One region of the Variovorax sp. RO1 genome, then DNA from elsewhere that is predicted to be linked to it. Evidence: riboswitches for the same ligand, from Rfam matches in the RefSeq annotation. Region 1 holds a riboswitch; each other region holds the start of a gene.
What was found. A riboswitch is a leader RNA that binds a small molecule or an ion and turns the genes downstream of it on or off. The one in region 1 is predicted to bind glycine.

Region 1 (7,130 bases):
ATGGCCGTCTGCGTGACCTTCATGAGCGCACACCTTCGGCCAGCAAATGGCTGAGGTACTTGCCGTAACCATTCTTCTGCAATGGTGCTGCAAGCTTGGCCAGTTGCTCGTTGTCGATGAACCCATGGCGCCACGCGATCTCTTCGGGGCACGCGATCTTGAGCCCCTGCCGATGCTCCAGCGTCGCAATGAACTGCCCCGCCTCGAGCAGGCTTTCATGCGTGCCGGTATCGAGCCAGGCGTAGCCGCGCTGCATGATCTGCACATTGAGCTGGCCGAGGTCGAGGTACGCCTGATTGACAGCCGTGATCTCGAGTTCGCCTCGCGGGCTCGGCTTCACCGCCTTGGCGATGTCGATGACCTGGTTGTCGTAGAAATACAGGCCGGTCACCGCATAATTGCTCTTGGGCTTGAGCGGCTTTTCCTCGATGCTGCTGGCCTTGCCCTGCGCGTCGAATGCGACCACGCCATAGCGCTCCGGATCGTGCACGTGGTACGCGAAAACAGTGGCTCCTGCGTCTTGCGCGTCGGCTCCGCCCAGCAGATGGGCAAAGTCATGCCCATAAAAGATGTTGTCCCCCAGCACCAGCGCGCTCGGCGAATTGCCCACGAACTTCTCGCCGATGATGAACGCCTGCGCCAGGCCATCGGGACTCGGCTGCACCGCGTACTGCAGGTTCATGCCCCACTGGCTGCCGTCTCCCAACAGCTGCTGAAAGCGCGGCGTGTCCTGCGGCGTGCTGATGATCAGGATGTCGCGCATGCCGCCGAGCATCAGCGTGCTCAGCGGGTAATAGATCATCGGCTTGTCGTACACCGGCAGGAGCTGCTTGCTCATGGCGAGCGTGGCCGGGTGCAGGCGGGTGCCGGAGCCACCGGCGAGGATGATGCCTTTGCGTTGCGTCATGGGGGTCTTCTTCTGTAGGGGGCCGGAAAAATCAGTCGGTCGTCAGAGCGTCTCGCGCAGCATGCGCGCCACGCCTTCCTGCCATGGCGGCAGGCGCAGGCCGAAGGTGGTCTGCAGCTTGGAGGTGTCGAGCCGCGAGTTGTGCGGCCGCGTCGCGGGCGTCGGGAAGGCGCTGGTGGGCACGGCTTCCACGGCCTCCGGGCCGGCCTTGAGTTCGACACCGGCTTGCTGCGCCATCTCGAGCACGAAGCGCGCGTAGCCGTGCCAGCTGGTCTCGCCGCCGGCGATGGCGTGGTACAGCCCGGCCTTGGCCGGGTCTTGCAGCGTGGCGCGGATGGCGTGCGCAGTGATGTCGGCCAGCAGCTCAGCGCCGGTCGGCGCGCCGAACTGGTCGTCGATGACGGTCAGCTTGTCGCGCTCCTTGGCCAGGCGCAGCATGGTCTTGGCGAAGTTGCCGCCGCGTGCCGCATACACCCAGCTGGTGCGAAAGATGAGGTGCTTCGCGCAGTGCTTGGCCACCAGCTGCTCGCCTTCGAGCTTGGTCTGGCCGTACACGCTGAGCGGGCCGGTCGCGTCGTCTTCTTTCCAGGGCTTGGTGCCGCTGCCGTCGAAGACGTAGTCGGTGGAGTAATGCACCATCAGCGCGCCGATCTGCTGCGCCGCCTCGGCCACCACGCCGGGCGAGGTGGCGTTGAGCTTGCGCGCAAAGTCGGGCTCGCTCTCGGCCTTGTCGACGGCGGTGTGCGCGGCGGCATTGACGATGACGTCAGGGCGCACGGCCCGCACCGTCTCGGCCAGCTGCTCGGGACGGCTGAAGTCGGCGTGGAAGTCGGTGCTGTCGAAATCCAGCGCGACCAGTTCGCCGAGCGGCGCGAGGCTGCGCTGCAGCTCCCAGCCGACCTGTCCACCCTTGCCAAGCAGCAACAGCTTCATGCGGCGGCCTTCGCCGTCGTGGCGTCGTATTGCTTCTCGACCCATTCGCGGTACGCGCCGCTTTGCACGTTGCGCACCCACTCGCCGTTCGCGAGGTACCACTCGACGGTCTTGCGGATGCCGGTGTCGAAGGTCTCGGCGGGCTTCCAGCCAAGCTCGGCCTCGAGCTTGCGTGCATCGATGGCGTAGCGGCGGTCGTGGCCCGGGCGGTCCGTGACGTAGGTGATCTGTTCCTTGTACGGCTTGCCGTCGGCGCGCGGGCTCAGTTCGTCGAGCAGCGCACACACGGTGTTGACGATCTCGATGTTGGGCTTCTCGTTCCAGCCGCCGACGTTGTAGGTCTCGCCGAGCCGGCCGGCTTCGAGCACGCGGCGGATGGCGCTGCAGTGGTCCTTCACGTAGAGCCAGTCGCGCACCTGCATGCCGTCGCCGTACACGGGCAGGTTCTTGCCGGCCAGTGCGTTGACGATCATCAGCGGGATCAGCTTCTCGGGGAAGTGGAACGGGCCGTAGTTGTTCGAGCAGTTGGTGGTGACCACCGGCAGGCCGTAGGTGTGGTGCCAGGCGCGCACGAGGTGGTCGCTGGCGGCCTTGCTGGCCGAGTACGGGCTGTTGGGCTCGTACTTGTTCTCTTCGGTGAAGGCCGGGTCGGTCTTGGAGAGCGAGCCGTAGACCTCGTCGGTCGACACATGCAGGAAGCGGAAGGCCGTCTTCTGGTCGGCCGGAAGCGCGTTCCAGTAACCGCGCACGGATTCGAGCAGGCGAAAGGTGCCGAGCACGTTGGTCTGCACGAAGTCTTCGGGGCCGTGGATGGAGCGATCGACGTGCGATTCCGCGGCAAAGTTCACGACGGCCCGCGGTTTGTGCTCGGCCAGCAGGCGGTCGAGCAGTGCGCTGTCACCGATGTCGCCTTGCACGAAGACGTGGTTCGCGTTGCCCTTGAGCGATGCGAGGGTCTCGAGGTTGCCTGCGTAGGTCAGCTTGTCGAGGTTCACGACGGGCTCGTCGCCCTGCGCGATCCAGTCGAGCACGAAATTGGCGCCAATGAAGCCTGCGCCGCCGGTAACCAGGATCATGAAGTCCCCCGCCTGTAGAAAAAAGTTTGCTTTACGGAAAATTAACAGTCAATTATCCCATCGGCGTGACGTGCCGATGTACAGGGCTTGGCCGGCTTGCGGGGCCCGCCTACAATCACAAACAATTGCAGGAGAGCGGGCCTCCACGGAGGCCCTACCGAAGGCGCAAACTCCCATAAACGCTCAGGTCGGCCCGACGAAGTTCCAAGTGCAAACAAGGAACAACGGCAAGGGGTCAGTACTGCACTCATCGATACAGCCGTCTGGAGAGCCGCCACGCCACGTGGCGCACCGAAGGAGCAAACCCGCTGCGGGTGCAGCAGGGTGAATCTCTCAGGTACCGAGGACAGGGGGAGCGGCAACTTGGACATCGGTCGTCCGGTTGCTTGCTATTTATTCAATAGCACTCCACGCCCGCCGTTCAAGCGCTGCAACCTCAAAGGTACTTGAAATGCGCGTGATCGTTCTTGGCGCCGGCCTGCTCGGCGTGACTTCGGCTTACTACCTCCAGCAACTCGGCCACGAGGTGACCGTGATCGATCGGCAGGCCACCCCGGCCGCCGAAACCAGCTTCGCCAACGGCGGCCAGATCTCGGTCAGCCATGCCGAACCGTGGGCCAATCCGAGCGCGCCGCTGAAGGTGCTGCAATGGCTCGGCAAGGAAGATGCGCCGCTGCTTTTCCGCATCCGCGCCGACATGCGCCAATGGCTCTGGGGCCTGCAGTTTTTGCGCGAATGCACCCCCGCGCGCACCCGCCACAACATCGAACAGATCGTGCGTCTCGGTACATACAGCCGGGAAATGTTGCAGCAATTGCGTCGAGACACCGGCCTGAGCTATGACCAGCGCACGCAAGGCATCCTGCACTTCTATACGACGCAGAAGGAATTCGACGGCGCCCTCAAGCCTTCCGAGCAGATGCGTGCACTGGGCTGCGAGCGCTTGGTCATCTCGGCCGACGAGGCCATCAGGATCGAACCCGCCCTCGCCCACATCCGTCCGCAACTCGCCGGCGCCACGTACACCGCAGAAGACGAGTCGGGCGATGCCAACCGCTTCGCGCGCGAGCTCGTGAAGCTGGCCGAAGCGGCCGGCGTGAAGTTCCTCATGAGCCACACCGTGACCGCGCTGCGCGAAGCCGGTGGCAGCATCGACCACATCGAGGCGACCGACAACGAAGGCCGCTTCCAGCGCATCCGCGGCGATGCCTTCGTGCTCGCGATGGGTTCGCTGAGCCCGCTGTACGCCGCGCCGCTGGGCATCCGCCTGCCGATTTACCCGGCCAAGGGCTACTCCGTGACGCTGCCCGTGAAGGACGCATCGAAGGCGCACCAGGTCTCGCTCACCGACGACGAATACAAGCTGGTGTTCTCGCGCTACACGTCGGAGTCGGGCGACCGCCTGCGCATCGCCGGCACGGCCGAACTCAACGGCTACGACCGCGACCTGAACCGCGTGCGCTGCGAAGCGATCGTGCGACGCGTCGAAGAACTCTTCCCCGGCGCCGGCGACACCGAGCGCGCGCAGTTCTGGACCGGCCTGCGCCCGGCCACGCCGAGCAACGTGCCGCTGATCGGCAAGACCAAGCTGCCGAACCTGTTCCTCAACACGGGCCACGGCACGCTCGGCTGGACGCACGCCTGCGGCTCGGGCAAGTCGATCGCGCGCATCGTGAGCGGGCTCGCACCCGAGGTCGATTTCGCGTTCGCCGGCATGCCGGCACCCGCACCGCGCGCGTTGCAACCAGCCTGAACGCGACCGGCGCCGGATCTCAGTCCGGCGCAGTGAACACCGTCAGCACGCCGGTGTAGCCATACAGGTGGTGGCGTGCAATTTCGCCGGCGGCGAAGAAGCCGACCAGCGGCACGTCGCCCAGCGCATGCCGCACGATCTGCAGCTCGGCGCCCGGTGCACCGAAGTGCGGACCGCCGCGCCCCGAGCAGCTCACGTACACCGCGCCCGCGATGCGCCGCGCCGGATGCGGCGCGGCTTCGGCCTCGCCGGCGGCCACGGCGCGCGCGGTGGCCAGCGTCTGTTCTTCGGGCTCGAGTTCTTCGCGGATCTCGGCGCAGATGCGCATCAGGTCGGCGCGTGCCGCCTGCGCGTTGCGGCGGCAGAAACTCAGCCGCATGCCGGCCTCGGCGTTGTCGGCGATGGCGATGCCACGGCGCGTCGGGTCGAGGCCGATGATGTGGCGCACCAGCACGTCGGCGCCCAGGTCGCCGGTGCGGCGCAGGCCGTCGCTGCCCGCGTCGGCCAGGCCGACCAGCGTGTTGCGCACGGCGTCGATGGCTTCCTGCGGCCGGTCGAGCGACACCTGCAGGTCGGCCAGCAGCACGTCGAGCGCCGGCTCGCCGTCGAGCGACAGCAGCAGGTTGCCGTCGGCCTCGGTGATCTCGCGCTCGCGTGCGCCGCCGGTGCGCAGCGGCTGGCAGCCCTGCGTGACGCGCGACACCAGCCGCACGCCCTCGCCGAACACCACGCCCGACAAGCCGCCCGAGAACACACCGCCCGCCGCGCCGTGGCCGCGGATGTTGCCGTTGCCGCCGACCGCGAACTGCAGCGCCCCGCCGCGGCCGGACGAGAGCCCGCCGAACAGGTAGCCGGTGTCGGTGCGACCCGCCATCTCGCCGATGAGTTCGCCCAGGTCGGGCGTGGCCGGGTCGGCATGCACGAGCGCGGTGTGTGCCTCGAAGCCGCTCATTTCAGAGCTGCCCAGCGGCGCCACACCCGAGAACACGCGGTACTGGTCGCTCGGCAGCGCGCACAGCATCAGGCTCAGGCCGGGCTCGTCGAAATACTCGGCGTTGTTGGCCGACACGCCGATGCCGACGGTGCCCGACCAGTCGGTCACCTCGGGCAGCTCGGCGCTCAGGTGATCGAGGATCTCCTGCGCCTCGCTCGCGTAGTGGTCGGTGATGTAGAGCAGCCCGAGCGTCGGGTTCGACGCGTAGTCGGGCAGCGCCATCTGCGCGCGCAATTGGGCCAGCACGAGGCCGGCGGCCATGCGCCATTGCGGGTGGGTGGCATGGCCGGTGGGAAACAGTTTCATGGTGCGTACCGACCCGTGCGTCGTCGTCTGAAGAGGTGGCTATAAGACGTCAGCGCCGGCCGGAGGTTCGCTTGCGCGCGGCGGCGGACGTGGTTTTCTTGCGCGCGGCGGGTGCCGGCGCGGCTTTCTTGGGTGCGGTCTTCTTCGGAGCAGCCTTGGCGGCCGGCTTGCGCGCCGCCGTCACCTTGCCGATAGCCTGCTCCACGGCGTCGGCCAGCGGCTGCGCCATGGCCGGCACCTTGAGCTGCGCTGCGTCCTGCAGCGCCGTGCTCGCGATCTGCTGGAACTGTTCGGTGAGCGAGCCCCACCATTGCATCGGGTCGACCCCGCCGGCTGCACCGTTGGACGATGCAGACCTGGCGCGCGACTTCTTCTTCGGCGCCGGGGTTTCTTCTTCTGCTTCGTCTTCCTCGGCCTCGTCGAACTCTTCTTCCTCTTCCTCGACGGCTTCCGGTTCGGGCCGGGGTGCGGGGGCTGCAGCGGCAGGGGCCGGCGCGGGCGCCATGGCCGCAGCCTGTTTGGTGAACGCGCTGGCGATATCTTCCATCCGCACGTTCATGCCGCGCAGGGTCGACAGCGTCATCTTCTGCACCTCGAGCGCCTGGATGGTCGCCTTGAGCGCGTGGCCGTTCTGTTCGAGCCAGTACTGGACCGTCTTCAATTCCTGGATGCGCTTGTCGACCTCTTCGACGCTCATGGTGGGCGCGACCCAGCTGGCGAGGCTGGGGATGCCGGGCACCGACCCTGAGCCCGCTGCGGCACCGCCGGCGAGGTTCTTCAGGAAGTCGAATCCGGGGACGAACTGGCTGAAGTCGAAGGGTTTGCTGGCGTTGCTCATGCGGGAGGTCTCCTGGCTGGGTTTTCTTGTGCTGGCAGCTTACTCCAAGCCCTTCGCGAGCGAATCAGAGCTGGTCCCTGACCCGGCTGAAAACCTTCCAGAACGCCGCGTCCTGCGAGGTCGCGAAATTGATCCGCATCATCGTGCTCGGCGGGCGCCGCGCATGGAACAGCGAACCCGGCGCGAGCAGGTAGCCCTGGTCGAGCATGCGTTGCGTGAGCGCGTCGGTGTCGACGCCCGTGTCGACCCAGCCGAACAGCCCCGCGGGCTCCGAGGCGAAGGTGCAGCCGTGCGACATGGCGAGCTTCACGGCGCGGCCGCGC
Region 2 (7,130 bases), on a different contig from region 1:
AAGTTGATGATCTCCTGGTAGATGCGGGCGAAGGTCGATTCGGGCATCACGGCCTTGACGTCCTTCAGGCGGCCGTCGGCACCCCACATCTTGCCGCCGTTGCGGATCATGGCGGGCATCGACGCATCGACGATCACGTCGTTGGGCGAGTGGAAGTTGGTGATGCCCTTGGCCGAGTCGACCATGGCCAGCTCGGGGCGGCCTTCGTGGCAGGCGTGCAGGTCGCGCTTGATCTCGTCCTGCGTGCTCTGGGGCAGCGTGGCGATCTTGTTGTACAAGTCGACCATGCCGTTGTTGACGTTGATGCCCAGCTCGTCGAACAGCTTGCCGTGTTTCTCGAAGGCTTCCTTGTAGAAGATCTTCACGCAGTGGCCGAACACGATGGGGTGCGAGACCTTCATCATGGTCGCCTTGACGTGAAGCGAGAACATGACGCCGGTCTTGTGCGCGTCTTCGATTTCCTTTTCATAGAAGGCCAGCAGCGCCTTCTTGCTCATGAACATGGAGTCGATGATCTCGCGGTCGAGCAGGGCGACCTTGGGCTTGAGCACGATGGTCTTGCCGCTCTTGGTCAGCAGTTCCATCTTGACGTTGCGCGCGCGGTCCAGGGTCATGGACTTTTCGCCGTGATAGAAGTCGCCGCCGTGCATGTGCGAGACGTGCGAGCGGGAGGCCTGGCTCCACTCGGCCATGCTGTGCGGGTTCTTGCGGGCGTATTCCTTCACGGCGCGGGGCGCGCGGCGGTCGGAGTTGCCTTCGCGCAGCACGGGGTTCACGGCGCTGCCGGTGCACTTGTTGTAGCGCGTGCGGATGTCCTTGTCCTCGTCCGAGGTCGGGTTCTCCGGGTAGTCGGGAATCTTGTAGCCCTTGCCCTGCAGTTCCTTGATGGCCGACTTGAGCTGCGACACCGAGGCGCTGATGTTGGGCAGCTTGATGATGTTGGCGTCAGGCCGCAGCGTGAGCTTGCCCAGTTCGGCCAGGTTGTCGGGCACCTTCTGGTCGTCGCTCAGGAACTCGGGGAATTCGCCCAGGACGCGGGCGGCCACCGAGATGTCGCTCGTCGTCACGTTGATGCCGGCCGGCGCGGTGAAGGCGCGCACGATGGGCAGGAAGGCGTAGGTCGCCAGCAGCGGCGCCTCGTCGGTGAGGGTGTAGACGATGGTGGGTTGCTTCGTGCTCATGCGCTTGCTTCCGTAGGTTCTGGGTTGTCGAGAGGGCTGAAATTTCATTGGGCGAAATGGACTTTCGCCGGAGCCCCCCATTGTCGCCCGGTCGGGCCGGGGCGCGGTCGGAGAAACCCCGATGACCCCGCTGCCGCGGCCCATGCCACCGCGTGGCACGCAAACTGCTTTGAAGAAAGCATCCAGGAGAAATGCCTGGCTCGATGCGTCGAGCTGGTGCATTACCGAAGGCGATAGCCCATAACGCTCAGGTCCCAAGACTGGATTTTTCTAACGCTGGAGAGCGCTGACCGGCCCCCTTGCAGGGGACCGAGGGCAGCCGCCGAAGGGGCAAGCCCTGCGCGATGTGCGTGCAGGGTGAATCTCTCAGGCAAAAGGACAGCAGGGGCACGCCGCGCGATGAGCGCGGTGTGTCCGTGTTCGCTCCGGAGCCTTTTTCATGACCTGTTTCCCGCACCGCCGCCCGATGCCTGCGCCCCCGGCGTTGCCCGCGCGCGCCCCTCTTTTTCAACCGGAGAACTGACCCATGCTGAAGACACGACAACTGAAAGCCCTGTTCGCAGGTGCCTTGCTGGCCGCGGCAGCGGCCTCCTCCTTCGCGCAGGACACCGGCAAGGTGCTGCGCCTCGTGCCGCAGTCCGACCTGAAGATCCTCGACCCGATCTGGACCACCGCCTTCGTCACGCGCAACCACGGCTACATGGTCTACGACACGCTCTTCGGCGTGGACGCCCAGGGCAAGGTGCTGCCGCAGATGGTCGACAAGTACACGACCAGCGCCGACGGCAAGACCTGGACCTTCACGCTGCGCAAGGGCCTGGCCTTCCATGACGGCAAGCCCGTCACTTCGGAAGACGTGCTCGCCTCGCTCAAGCGATGGGGCCAGCGCGACGGCCTGGGCCAGAAGATGTTCACCGCCCTGGACAAGACCGAGGCGGTCGATGCCAACAGCTTCAGGTTCGTCTTCAAGGAGCCCTTCGGCATGGTGCTCGATGCGCTGAGCAAGCCTTCGTCGAACCCGCCCTTCATCATGCCGGCGCGCGTGGCGGCCACGCCGGCCGACAAGCAGATCGACGACGCCACCGGCTCCGGCCCCTACATCTTCAAGAAGGACGAATACCGCCCCGGCGAAAAGATCGTCTACCTGAAGAACACCAAGTACGTGCCGCGCGCCGAGGCGCCGTCGGGCACGGCCGGCGGCAAGAGCGTGTACGTCGACCGCATGGAGTGGATCGTGCTGAAGGATGCACAAACGCAGGCCAATGCGCTGGCCAACGGCGAGGTCGACATGATCGAGTGGGTGCCCTCCGAGCAGTACACCGCGCTCAAGAACAACCCTGCCATCACGCTCGACAGCCCCGTGTCGAAGGGCTCGTTCGCGTTGCACCTGAACCACCTGATCCCGCCCTTCGACAACCCGAAGATCGCGCAGGCCGCCTTCATGGCCATCAACCAGGAGGCGCTGATGCGCGCCCAGCTGGTGCACAAGGAGCTGTACAACGGCTGCGCGTCCATCTACCCCTGCGGCTCGGCCTTCGCCTCCGACAAGACGGGCTACTTCACCGGCAAGCCGCAGTTCGAAAAAGCCAAGGCGCTGCTCAAGGAGGCAGGCTATGACGGCAAGCCCGTGGTGCTGATGTACCCGGCCGATTTCGCGGTGCTCAACAAGTTTCCGCCGGTGATGGCGCAGCTGCTCAAGCAGGCCGGCTTCAACGTCGACATGCAGTCGATGGACTGGCCCACGCTGGTCACGCGCCGCGCCAAGAAAGATCCGGTCGACAAGGGCGGCTGGAACCTCTTCATCACGGGCTGGGGCATTGCCGACAACATGAACCCGATGTTCTTCGCGCCGCTCACGGGCAATGGCGAGAAGGGCTGGTTCGGCTGGGCCACCGACGACAAGCTGGAGCAGCTCAAGTCCGACTTCCTTGCCAGCAGCGACGAACCCAAGCGCAAGGAGCTGGCCACCGCCATCCAGCAGCGCGTGTACGACACCGGCATCTACGCACCCATCGGCGAGTACAAGCCGCTCACGGCCTACCGCAAGGGCGTGGTGAGCGGCGTGGTGCGCTCGCCGGTCGCCGTGTTCTGGAACCTGAAGAAGAACTGACGCGGCCGGACCCGGGAGCCACCATGCTGCTTTTTCTTGCACGCCGCATTCTCTCGACCGTGCCGGTGCTCGTCATCGTCGCGCTCATCGTGTTCCTGATGCTGCGGCTCGCGCCCGGCGACCCGGCCGCCGCCATCGTGGGCGACAGCGGGACCAGCGAGAACATCGCCAGCGTCCGCGCGCAACTGGGGCTCGACCAGTCGCTGCCCGTGCAGTTCTTCCACTGGAGCGCGCAACTGCTGCAGGGGAACCTGGGCGAGTCGTACTTCATGAAGAAGACGGTGGTGGAACTGATCGGCCAGCGCATCGAGGCTACGGTGTCGCTCGCGGCCGTGACGCTGGTGGCCACCATCCTCATCGCGGTGCCGCTCGGCGTGCTCGCGGCGTGGCGCCACGGCGGCTGGCTCGACCGCATGCTGATGGGCTTCTCGGTCATGGGCTTTTCGATCCCCGCGTTCGTGATCGGCTACGTGCTCATCTGGATCTTCGCGCTGCACCTGCAGTGGCTGCCGGTGCAGGGCTACCAGCGACTGAGCCAGGGGCCTTTGCTGTGGCTCAAGCACCTGATCCTGCCGTCGATCACGCTGTCGATCATCTACGTGGCGCTGATCGCGCGCGTCACGCGTGCGGCCGTGGCCGAGGCGATGACCGAGGACTACATCCGCACCGCGCGCGCCAAGGGCATCTCCGAGACGCGGCTGCTGATGCGCCACGCGCTCGCCAACGCGGCCATTCCCATCGTCACGGTCATCGGCATCGGCATCGCGCTGCTGATCGGTGGCGTGGTGGTCACCGAAACGGTGTTCGCCATTCCGGGACTCGGGCAGCTCACGGTCGATGCGGTGCTGTCGCGCGACTTCCCGTTGATCCAGGGCATCACGCTGTTCTTTTCCGTCATCTACGTGCTCATCAATCTGCTGATCGATCTGAGCTATCTGGTGTTCGACCCCCGCATCCGGTACTGAACGAAGTGAACGGAAACACCATGACCGATTCGACCCTTTCCATGTCGGCCGCAGCCGCCGCAGCAGCAGCAACAGCAGTGGCGCCAGACGCCGCCATCGAACCGCTGGCACCGCCGCAACGCCGCTCGCTGCTCACGCGCATCCTGGCCGACTGGTCGGTGCGCGCAGGCGGCAGCGTGCTGCTGCTGCTCGTGCTGATGTCGCTGGCCGCGCCGTGGCTCGGCACCATCGACCCGACCGCCATCGACCCCGGCAGCGGCAACCTCATGCCCGGCACGCGCGGCGAGTTCAACAGCCTGGCCGGCGACACCTTCGAGCATCTGTTCGTGATGGGCACCGACAGCCTGGGGCGCGACATCTGGAGCCGCACGCTGTACGGCGCGCGCGTGTCGCTCACGGTGGGCGTGGCCGTGGCCGCGCTCGCCATGGTGCTCGGCATGCTCGTGGGCCTGCTGGGCGGCTACTTTCGCCGCATCGACAGCGTGATCATGCGGCTGATGGACGGCGTCATGGCCATCCCCGGCATCCTGTTCGCGATCAGCCTCGTGGCGTTGTTCGGCGGCAGCCTGCTCACCGTGGTGGTCGCCATCGCGGTGCCCGAGATTCCGCGCGTGGCGCGGCTGGTGCGCTCGGTGGTGCTCACGGTGCGCGAAGAGCCGTATGTCGAGGCGGCCATCGCGCTCGACACGCCGACCTGGAAGATCCTCGCGCGGCACATCCTGCCGAATGCGATTGCGCCGCTGATCATCCAGGCGACCTATGTGTGCGCCTCGGCGATCCTGGTGGAAGCCATCCTGTCCTTCCTCGGCGTGGGCCTGCCGGCGGACATGGCGACCTGGGGAAACATCATGGCCGAGGGCCGTGCGCAGTTCAACCAGTACCCGCACAACGTGCTGTTCCCGGGCATCTTCCTGGCGCTCACGGTGCTGGCCGTGAACATCCTGGGCGACGGGTTGCGCGACACGCTCGACCCCAAGTTCAACAAGCGCGGAGGCTGAGCCATGACGCAACAAGCCCCCGTGCTTTCCGTTCGCGACCTCGCCATCGCATTGCCGCGCGGCGGCGACCGGCCGCATGCGGTCGACAAGGTGTCCTTCGACGTGCCGCCCGGCAAGATCGTCTGCCTGCTCGGCGAATCGGGCTCGGGCAAGTCGGTCATCGCCAATGCGGTGATGGGCCTGCTGCCCGCCGGGCTCGTGCCGGTGCGCGGCACCATCGAATTGCAGGGCGAGAACCTGCTCGCCGCACCGACGTCGCGCCTGCGCCAGTTGCGCGGCCCGTCGATGGCGATGGTGTTCCAGGAGCCGATGACCGCGCTCAACCCCGTGATGACCTGCGGCGCGCAGATCGACGAAATGCTGGCGCAGCACGTGCACATGGGCGCGGCCGAACGGCGGCAGAAGATCCTCGCGATCATGGCGCGCGTGCGGCTGCCGGAGCCCGAGCGCATCTACGCCTCGTACCCGCACCAGCTCTCGGGCGGGCAACGCCAGCGCATCGTGATCGCGATGGCGCTCATCCTCAAGCCCGCGCTGCTGATCTGCGACGAGCCGACCACCGCGCTCGACGTGACGACGCAGGCCGAGATCCTCAAGCTCATCCTTGAACTGCAGACCGAGAACGGAACGGCCGTGCTGTTCATCACGCACGACTTCGGCGTGGTGGCCGAGATTGCCGACGAGGTGGTGGTGCTGCAGCTCGGCGCGATGATCGAGAAGGGCGACAAGATGGCGGTGCTCACGGCGCCGCGCGAGCCCTACACGAAGATGCTGCTGGATGCGGTGCCCGAGCTTTCCGCGCACAAGCGCCCGCCGGTCGTGGACGCGTATCCGCTGCTCAACGCGGTGAACATCTGCAAGACCTACGTCACGGGCAGCTGGCCCGGCAAGCGCCGCACGGTGAAGGCGGCGCGCGACGTGTCGCTCGCGGTGCGGCCCGGCGAAACCGTGGGCATCGTGGGCGAATCGGGCTCGGGCAAGTCGACCGTGGCGCGCTGCATCGCGCGGCTGATCGACCCGACCTCGGGCGACATCTTTGCCGATGGCCGGTCGGTTGCGCATGTCAGGGGGCGCGCGCTGTCGCCGTTCCGGCGCACGGTGCAGGTGATCTTCCAGGACCCGTACCGCTCGCTCAACCCGCGCCAGACCGTGGGCGACTCCATCGTCGAAGGGCCGGTGAACTTCGGCACGCCGCACGGCCAGGCCTGGGCGCGCGCCGAAGAGCTGATGCGGCTGGTGCGCCTGTCGCCCGACGCGCTGCGCCGCTACCCGAGCGAGTTCTCGGGCGGCCAGCGCCAGCGCATCTCGATTGCACGCGCGCTGGCCTGCGACCCCAAGGTGTTGATCGCCGACGAGGCCGTGTCGGCGCTCGACGTGTCGGTGCAGGCGCAGATCCTGCGGCTGCTCGACGAGATCCAGCAGCGGCTGAAGATCGGCATTCTGTTCATCACCCACGACCTGCGCGTGGCCAGTCAGATCTGCGACAGCGTGATCGTCATGAGCCAAGGTGAAATCGTGGAACGCGGTGACGTGAAGGACGTGTTCTTCGCGCCGCAACATGACTACACGCGCAAACTGCTGGCTGCCGCGCCGGGCCGCGACTTTGCCTTTGCACGCAGCTGAAATTCCTTCGTCCCACGTCAATGAAAAAAAGGATGCCATGAAAGTCTTCATCGCCGGTTTCCAGCACGAGACCAACACCTTCGCACCGAGCAAGGCCGACTGGGCCGCGTTCAATGCGGGCTCCAGCTTCCCGCCGTACCGGCGCGGCGCAGCGATCGTCGAGGCCTACGCGGGCCGCAACATCCCGGTCGGCGGCTTCATCGACGCGGCGCGCGAGAAGGGCTGGTCGCTGGTGCCTTCGGCCTGGGCCGGC
Region 3 (7,130 bases), on a different contig from region 1:
CGGCACCATCGGCGCCTCGTTCGCGCCCGTGCTCGCGGCCACGGTGGTCGGCGACGGCAGCCTGTCGCGCAGCTATCTGCTGGGCATTCCTGCGGTGGCGATGGGCGTGGTGTGGGTCGCGGTGAACGCGCGGCGCGGTGCCGTCGCCAGCAACGCGGCAGCCGCGGCGGCGCGCGCCGCGCAGGCCCGCGCCCAAGTGCTGAAGCCGCACAACGACTGGCGCGCCTTCAGCCTGCTGGTCGCGACCATCGTGGGCTGGTCGATCCCGTACGTCACCGTGCTGTCGATGCTGTCGCTGCGCATCACGCGCGACCTGCACGGCACCACCTTCCAGGGCGCCGCGGCGCTCACCGCCTTCACTGCAGCGGGTGCCGTGGGCACGCTGGCCGGCGGCTGGCTCGGGGATCGCATCGGGCGCATGGGCACGATCCGCTGCGGCTACCTGCTCGCGCTGCCGGCGATGGCGGGTCTCGTGCTCGCCTCCACGCCCGCCGCGGCGCTGGCCTGCACCGCGTGGCTCGGCATGAGCATGTTCCTGCCCTTCGCCGCGCAGGTGACGCTCGCGCAGGACTACCTGCCGCGCAACCCGGCCACCGCCAGCGGCATCACGCTCGGGCTTGCGCTCTCGGTCGGCGGGCTGGTGTCGCCGCTGTTCGGCCTGCTGTCGGATGCACGCGGGCTCGGCGTGACGCTCACGGTGGTGTTGTGCGTGCTGTGCGTCGCGACCGTGCTGGCCTTGCGGCTGCGCAACCGCACGGTGCAGGTGATGGTGGGCGAGGCTGCCGCGGCCTGAGTTCTAGCCCTCGCGCTCTGAACAACAGCCCACTGAAATCCGTGGGCGATTCAACGCCACGCGCCCCCTCTTTCACTGCCAGAATCGACGCAAGCTTCGACGTCGAGCCTGACAGACCCGAAGAAGGAAAAGGACGCCATGCATCGAATCGCCGCCCAAGGTTGCAGCCTCGCCGCCGCCGCGCTGCTGGCCACGGCCGGTTTCGCGGCCACGCCGGCCGCTGCGCCTGTGCCGTCGTCTGCGGCAGCACCCGTCATTTCGGCCAACCCCGTCGCCACCCTCGCCGAAGTGGAAACCGCCGTGCGCGCCTGGGCTGCGGCCTGGTCCGCCCGCGACGTGGAGCGCTACCTCGCGGCCTACGCGCCCGACTTCACCCCCGCACGCAGCCAAACCCGCGAACGCTGGGAGGCCGACCGGCGCACCCGCATCACGGGCAAGTCGCGCATCAGCGTGGGCATCGAGGGGCTGGTGATCAGCATCCAGGGCACGTCGGCCAGTGCGGAATTCCGGCAGGTCTACCGCGCCGACGCGCTCACCGAAACCGACCGCAAGACGCTCGAGCTACAGCGCGTGGGCACGCGCTGGCTGATCCGCAAGGAAAGCAGCGCGGGCAACTGACGCGCGTCAGCATGCCCTCTGTAGGCAAATGGTTCACGAAGGTGTCACCACTTGCAACGATGCTGCAGCCTTCGACCTCCGAAAGCTGTGGCCGCCATGTTTCCCACCAAGACCGAGAAGGCACGCGACGAACTCCAGGCCGGGCAGCGCACGCTCAGCCAGCGTGAGCGCGCCCTGCTGCTCATGGCCGACGGCCGGCGCTCGCTGACCGACTTCAGCCCGCTGTTCCCCAGCCGCGTCGAGGCCGAGCAGGCGATCCAGGGGCTGATGCAGCGGGGCTATCTGCAGGATGCGCGACCGGCCCCGGTGCAACCTACGCCGGCCCCCACACCCGTCCCCGCCGCCGAACCGATCCAGGTCGCCACATCGGCCGACAGCTTCGACGGCAAGCGCTCGCTGGCCACCACGCGCATGTTCCTGTTCGACATCTGCGAGCGCATGTTCGTGCGCCGCGACCCGCGCTTCGCCAACCAGATGCGCGACGCCCTGCGCGAGGCGCGCGACCGCGAGGCCATGCTGACCATCGCCGCGCTCATGCTCTCCGAGATCGAGAAAGCCGCCGGCCCCGAGCGCGCCGACTCGCTGCGCGAGCGCATCGACAAGCTGCTGCCGCTGGCCGAAACCGTGCACTGAACCTGGCGGCCAGAGGTCGCCATCCCTCATCCAGGGGACGCGGGCCCAGAGGGCCCCTTGCTAGAACTCAGTTCCCAAAACAAGGAGGTTCAGCATGCCGAGTCCGAAGAGCTATCACTTCACGCTTCCCAAGTCGAAACGACCAGGAGAGGTTTCCCTCAACGAGCCCTGGTACCCCGGCGTGCAGCCCTACTGGCCGACGTGCACGACGAAGCGATCGGTCGATCCGATCATGGGCATCACCACGGTGGTCATCCATGCCACGGCCGGCGGATCGTCTTCCGGCGCCATCTCGGTCATGAAAAAACCGACCGACGCCGCGTCGTTCCATTGGCTGGTTCCCGATGAAGACGAAGACCAGCACGGCGAACTCGTCTGGGCCTGCGTGCCGGAGGCGCTCGCGGCATGGCACGTGCGCAATGCGGCCTCGCACCCCGATGTGAACGACGGCGCCAAGCGCGTCAACCACTGGTCGCTGGGCATCGAGGTCGTGAACAAGCAGGAGCTCGACACGTTCTCCGACTGGCAAGTCGAAATCACGGCCCGCATCGTTCGCCATTGCTGGGCCAAGTACCCCAATCTGGCCCACGTGGTTTCGCACGCCAAGCTGGACCCGGACCGCCGTACCGATCCGGGCACCTTGTTCGATTGGGAACGGTTCAAGCACCTGGTGCTGAACGGCGAAGCCGATGCCGTTCCCGTGGCGGTCGCTTCCGCCAAGCCGCTCTCCCAACTGAGAGCGTCCCAGGCGCTGGGGTGCTGCCACACCTGAGGCCCCCACGAGCACTTCGACACCAGCCCCGGCCCCGCGATCCACTACACTCGCCGGGTCAGGAGAGAGCCCCGCATGACGGGGCCGCCGAAGGCGCAGGGGTTCCCCGAACGCTCAGGCAAAAGGACTGACAAGACGCCGGCAACCACCGGCGTTTCCTTGCTGGAGAGAGGCCGTGGCATTGCATGCGGCCCACCGAAGGAGCAAACCCCGATCGTGGGGCGAATCTCTCAGGTAAAGCGGACAGCAGGGGTGGCCCATGGCGTTGCAGCCATGGATTTCGACTGCCCCTTTGGAGTGCCCCGTGGCCGCTTCCTCCGCTTCTGACGCCCAACTTCTCAAGACACCGCTGTACGACCTCCACGTGGAGCTCGGCGCACGCATGGTGCCTTTCGCCGGCTACTCCATGCCGGTCCAGTACCCCGCCGGCCTCATGGCTGAGCACAAGCACACGCGCGATGCGGCCGGCCTGTTCGACATCTCGCACATGGGCCAGCTGCGTCTCGTCGGCCCCGACGCCGCCGCCGCCTTCGAAACCCTGATGCCCGTCGACGTGGTCGACCTGCCCGCCGGCAAGCAGCGCTACGGCCTGCTGCTGAACGACGAGGGCGGCATCCTCGACGACCTGATGTTCTTCAACGAAGGCCACGGCTCGCTCTTCGTGATCGTGAACGGTGCCTGCAAGGTGGCCGACATCGCCCACATCCAGGACAAGATCGGTGCGCGCTGCGAAGTGCAGCCCCTGCCCGACCATGCCCTGCTCGCACTGCAAGGCCCGCAGGCGGCCGCCACGCTGGCGCGCCTGTCGCTCGGCATCGAGCGCTTCGTGTTCATGACCGGCGGCGCGGTGCAGATCGGCGGCATTGCCGCCTTCGTCACGCGCAGCGGCTACACCGGCGAAGACGGCTTCGAAATCTCCGTGGCCGGCAAGGATGCCAACGCCCTCGCCCGCCTGCTGCTCGCGCAGCCCGAGGTGAAGCCCGTCGGCCTGGGCGCGCGCAACTCGCTGCGGCTCGAAGCCGGCCTGTGCCTGTACGGCAACGACATCGACACCACCACCACCCCGGTCGAAGCCTCGCTCAACTGGGCGATCCAGAAGGTGCGCCGCACGGGCGGCGCGCGCGAAGGCGGCTTCCCGGGCGCGGCCAAGGTGCTGGCCCAGCTGGCGGCCGTCGCCTCGGGTGCGGCCGGCCACACCGACCACGAGACGCTCACGCGCAAGCGCGTCGGCCTCGTGGCGCTGGAACGCATTCCGGTGCGCGACGGCACGCTGCTGCAGTCGCTCGAAGGCCACGACATCGGCACCGTCACCAGCGGCCTGCTCGGCCCCACGGCCGACCGCTGCGTGGCCATGGGCTACGTGGCCGCCGCCTTTGCCGAGCCCGGCACGCGCGTGCAGGCCATCGTGCGCGGCAAGCCGGTGCCGATGGAGGTGTCGACTATGCCTTTCGTGCCGACGCGCTACTACCGCGGCTGACCGCAGCTGAACACCGCAGACCCGGCTAGGCTCTGCACCCCGATTCCATTTTTTCCACGAGGAGTTTTTTCATGAGCATCAAATACACCAAGGACCACGAATGGGTGGCGGCCGAAGGCGGCGCCGCCACCGTCGGCATCACCGTGCATGCGCAGGACGCGCTGGGCGATGTGGTGTTCGTCGACCTGCCCGAAGTCGGCAAGACCTTCGCACAGGGCGAAGTCGCCGGTGTGGTCGAGTCCGTGAAAGCCGCCGCCGATGTGTTCATGCCCGTGTCGGGCGAGATCACCGAAGTGAACGAAGCGCTGCGCGCCGACCCGTCGCTGGCCAACAGCGACCCGCTGGCCTCCGGCTGGTTCTTCAAGGTCAAGCTGAGCGAGCCCGCACAGCTCGACGCCCTGCTCGACGCAGCGTCCTACGACAAGTTCGCCGCCGAGTCCTGATCCGCTGAGTCTTCAGCCACCTTCGTTCCTTCTTCCCCCGAGCCTTCACCGCCATGCCGATTCCCGCCCTTCCCTCTTTGCAAGAACTAGAGAACGCCGAAGAATTCCTCGCCCGTCACATCGGCATCGATGCAGCGGACGAGGCGCGCATGCTGCCGGTGATCGGCTCGGAAACGCGCGCGGAGCTCATCGACGGCATCGTGCCGGCGGCTATCCGCCGCGCCCGGCCGATGCGCCTGCCCGCGCCCGTCACCGAGGCCGACGCGCTGGCCGAGCTGAAGACGCTGGCATCGAAGAACAAGGTGTTCCAGAGCTTCATCGGCCAAGGCTATTACGGCACGCACACGCCGGGCGTGATCCTGCGCAACATCCTGGAGAACCCCGCCTGGTACACGGCCTACACGCCCTACCAGGCCGAGATCTCGCAGGGCCGCATGGAAGCTCTGCTCAACTTCCAGACGATGGTGTGCGACCTCACGGGCATGGCCATCGCCAACGCGTCGATGCTCGACGAGGCCACGGCCGCCGCCGAGGCCATGACGCTCGCCAAGCGCAGCGTGAAGAGCAAGAGCAACGTGTTCCTCGTGTCCGGTGACTGCCACCCGCAGACCATCGAAGTCATCAAGACCCGCGCCGCGCCGCTGGGCATCGAAGTCAAGGTGAGCACCGTCTCGGAAACGCTGCCGCACCTGATGGTGAGCGGTGAGTTCTTCGGCGTGCTCGCGCAGTACCCCGCCACCACCGGCCACGTGCACGACCTGCGCCCGCTCGCGGGCCACGCGCACCAGTGCGACGCCGCCTTCATCGTCGCGGCCGACCTGCTGGCGCTGACGCTCTTGGTCGCCCCCGGCGAGTTCGATGCCGACATCGTCTGCGGCACCACGCAGCGCTTCGGCATGCCGCTGTGCAACGGCGGCCCGCACGCCGCCTACCTGGCCTGCCGCGATTCGTTCAAGCGCTCGCTGCCCGGCCGCCTCGTCGGCGTGAGCGTCGACACGCACGGCCAGCCCGCCTACCGCCTCGCGCTGCAGACGCGCGAGCAGCACATCCGCCGCGAAAAGGCCACGTCGAACATCTGCACCGCGCAGGTGCTGCCGGCCGTGGTTGCCAGCATGTACGCCGTGTACCACGGCCCCGACGGCCTCACGCGCATTGCACAGCGCGTGGCCGTGCTCACCGCCATCCTCGCCAAGGGCCTGTCGCAGATGGGCCGCGAGCCGGTGAATACCACCGCCTTCGATTCGCTGACGATCCGCACCGGCGACGACACGGCCGCGATCATCGAGCGTGCGCAGGCCGGCGGCGTCAACCTGCGCCAGCGCCTGCAGCAGCACCTGGGCATCTCGCTCGACGAAACCACCACGCGCGCCGACATCGAAACCCTGTGGGCGCTGTTCGTGCCCGCCGGCACCGCGATGCCGCGCTTCGACGAACTGGCCGAAAGCACCACGCCGCTGATTCCCGACGACCTGCGTCGCACCAGCGCCTTCCTCACGCACCCGGTGTTCAACACCCACAAGAGCGAAACCGCGATGCTGCGCTACATCCGCAGCCTGTCGGACAAGGACCTCGCGCTCGACCGCAGCATGATCCCGCTGGGCAGCTGCACCATGAAGCTCAACGCGACCAGCGAGATGATCCCCATCACCTGGCCCGAGTTCGCGAACATCCACCCCTTTGCGCCCGCCGAGCAGCTGCAGGGCTACGCCCAGCTCGACGCACAGCTGCGCGCCTGGCTGTGCGAAGCCACCGGCTATGCGGGCATCAGCCTGCAGCCCAACGCGGGCTCGCAGGGCGAGTACGCGGGCCTGCTGGCCATCAAGTCCTTCCATGAAGCCAAGGGCCAGGGCCACCGCAACATCTGCTTGATTCCCTCGTCGGCGCACGGCACCAACCCGGCCAGCGCCCAGATGGTGGGCCTGCAGGTGGTGGTGACGGCCTGCGACGCGCAGGGCAACGTCGACATGGACGACCTCAAGCGCGCCTGCGAAAAGCACAGCGCCCACCTGGCCGCCGTGATGATCACCTACCCAAGCACGCACGGCGTGTTCGAAACCCGCGTGAAGGAACTGTGCGAGCTCGTGCATGAGCACGGCGGTCGCGTGTACGTCGACGGCGCCAACATGAACGCACTGGTCGGCGTGGCCGCACCGGGCGAGTTCGGCGGCGACGTGAGCCACCTGAACCTGCACAAGACCTTCTGCATTCCGCACGGCGGCGGCGGCCCGGGCGTCGGCCCGGTCTGCGTGGTCGAAGACCTCGTGCCCTACCTGCCGGGCCACGCCACGGCCGGCGTGCCCTCGAACGGCGTGGGCGCCGTGTCGGCCGCGCCGCTGGGCAATGCAGCCGTGCTGCCGATCAGCTGGATGTACTGTCGCATGATGGGCGCCAAGG

Region 2: linked by a shared signal. The riboswitch ahead of CY658_RS27670 (ABC transporter substrate-binding protein) and the one ahead of CY658_RS01490 (D-amino acid dehydrogenase) in region 1 are both predicted to bind glycine.
Region 3: linked by a shared signal. The riboswitch ahead of gcvT (glycine cleavage system aminomethyltransferase GcvT) and the one ahead of CY658_RS01490 (D-amino acid dehydrogenase) in region 1 are both predicted to bind glycine.

What each region holds. Positions count from the first base shown of each region.
Region 1 covers NZ_PKMT01000001.1:332,397-339,526, reverse strand. The annotation lists gene rfbC (dTDP-4-dehydrorhamnose 3,5-epimerase) at 1-23, opposite strand, end outside; gene rfbA (glucose-1-phosphate thymidylyltransferase RfbA) at 20-907, opposite strand; gene rfbD (dTDP-4-dehydrorhamnose reductase) at 950-1,840, opposite strand; gene rfbB (dTDP-glucose 4,6-dehydratase) at 1,837-2,916, opposite strand; glycine riboswitch at 3,035-3,125, shown strand; glycine riboswitch at 3,170-3,276, shown strand; gene CY658_RS01490 (D-amino acid dehydrogenase) at 3,368-4,669, shown strand; gene CY658_RS01485 (FIST signal transduction protein) at 4,689-5,969, opposite strand; gene CY658_RS01480 (PhaM family polyhydroxyalkanoate granule multifunctional regulatory protein) at 6,019-6,807, opposite strand; gene CY658_RS01475 (aminotransferase-like domain-containing protein) at 6,872-7,130, opposite strand, start outside.
Region 2 covers NZ_PKMT01000007.1:161,836-168,965, forward strand. The annotation lists gene CY658_RS27665 (NADP-dependent isocitrate dehydrogenase) at 1-1,181, opposite strand, end outside; glycine riboswitch at 1,448-1,573, shown strand; gene CY658_RS27670 (ABC transporter substrate-binding protein) at 1,708-3,291, shown strand; gene CY658_RS27675 (ABC transporter permease) at 3,315-4,256, shown strand; gene CY658_RS27680 (ABC transporter permease) at 4,277-5,254, shown strand; gene CY658_RS27685 (dipeptide ABC transporter ATP-binding protein) at 5,258-6,877, shown strand; gene CY658_RS27690 (M81 family metallopeptidase) at 6,915-7,130, shown strand, end outside.
Region 3 covers NZ_PKMT01000009.1:149,414-156,543, forward strand. The annotation lists gene CY658_RS30340 (MFS transporter) at 1-793, shown strand, start outside; gene CY658_RS30345 (L,D-transpeptidase Cds6 family protein) at 932-1,411, shown strand; gene CY658_RS30350 (hypothetical protein) at 1,508-2,044, shown strand; gene CY658_RS30355 (N-acetylmuramoyl-L-alanine amidase) at 2,139-2,816, shown strand; glycine riboswitch at 2,866-2,956, shown strand; glycine riboswitch at 2,969-3,073, shown strand; gene gcvT (glycine cleavage system aminomethyltransferase GcvT) at 3,121-4,293, shown strand; gene gcvH (glycine cleavage system protein GcvH) at 4,365-4,736, shown strand; gene gcvP (aminomethyl-transferring glycine dehydrogenase) at 4,790-7,130, shown strand, end outside.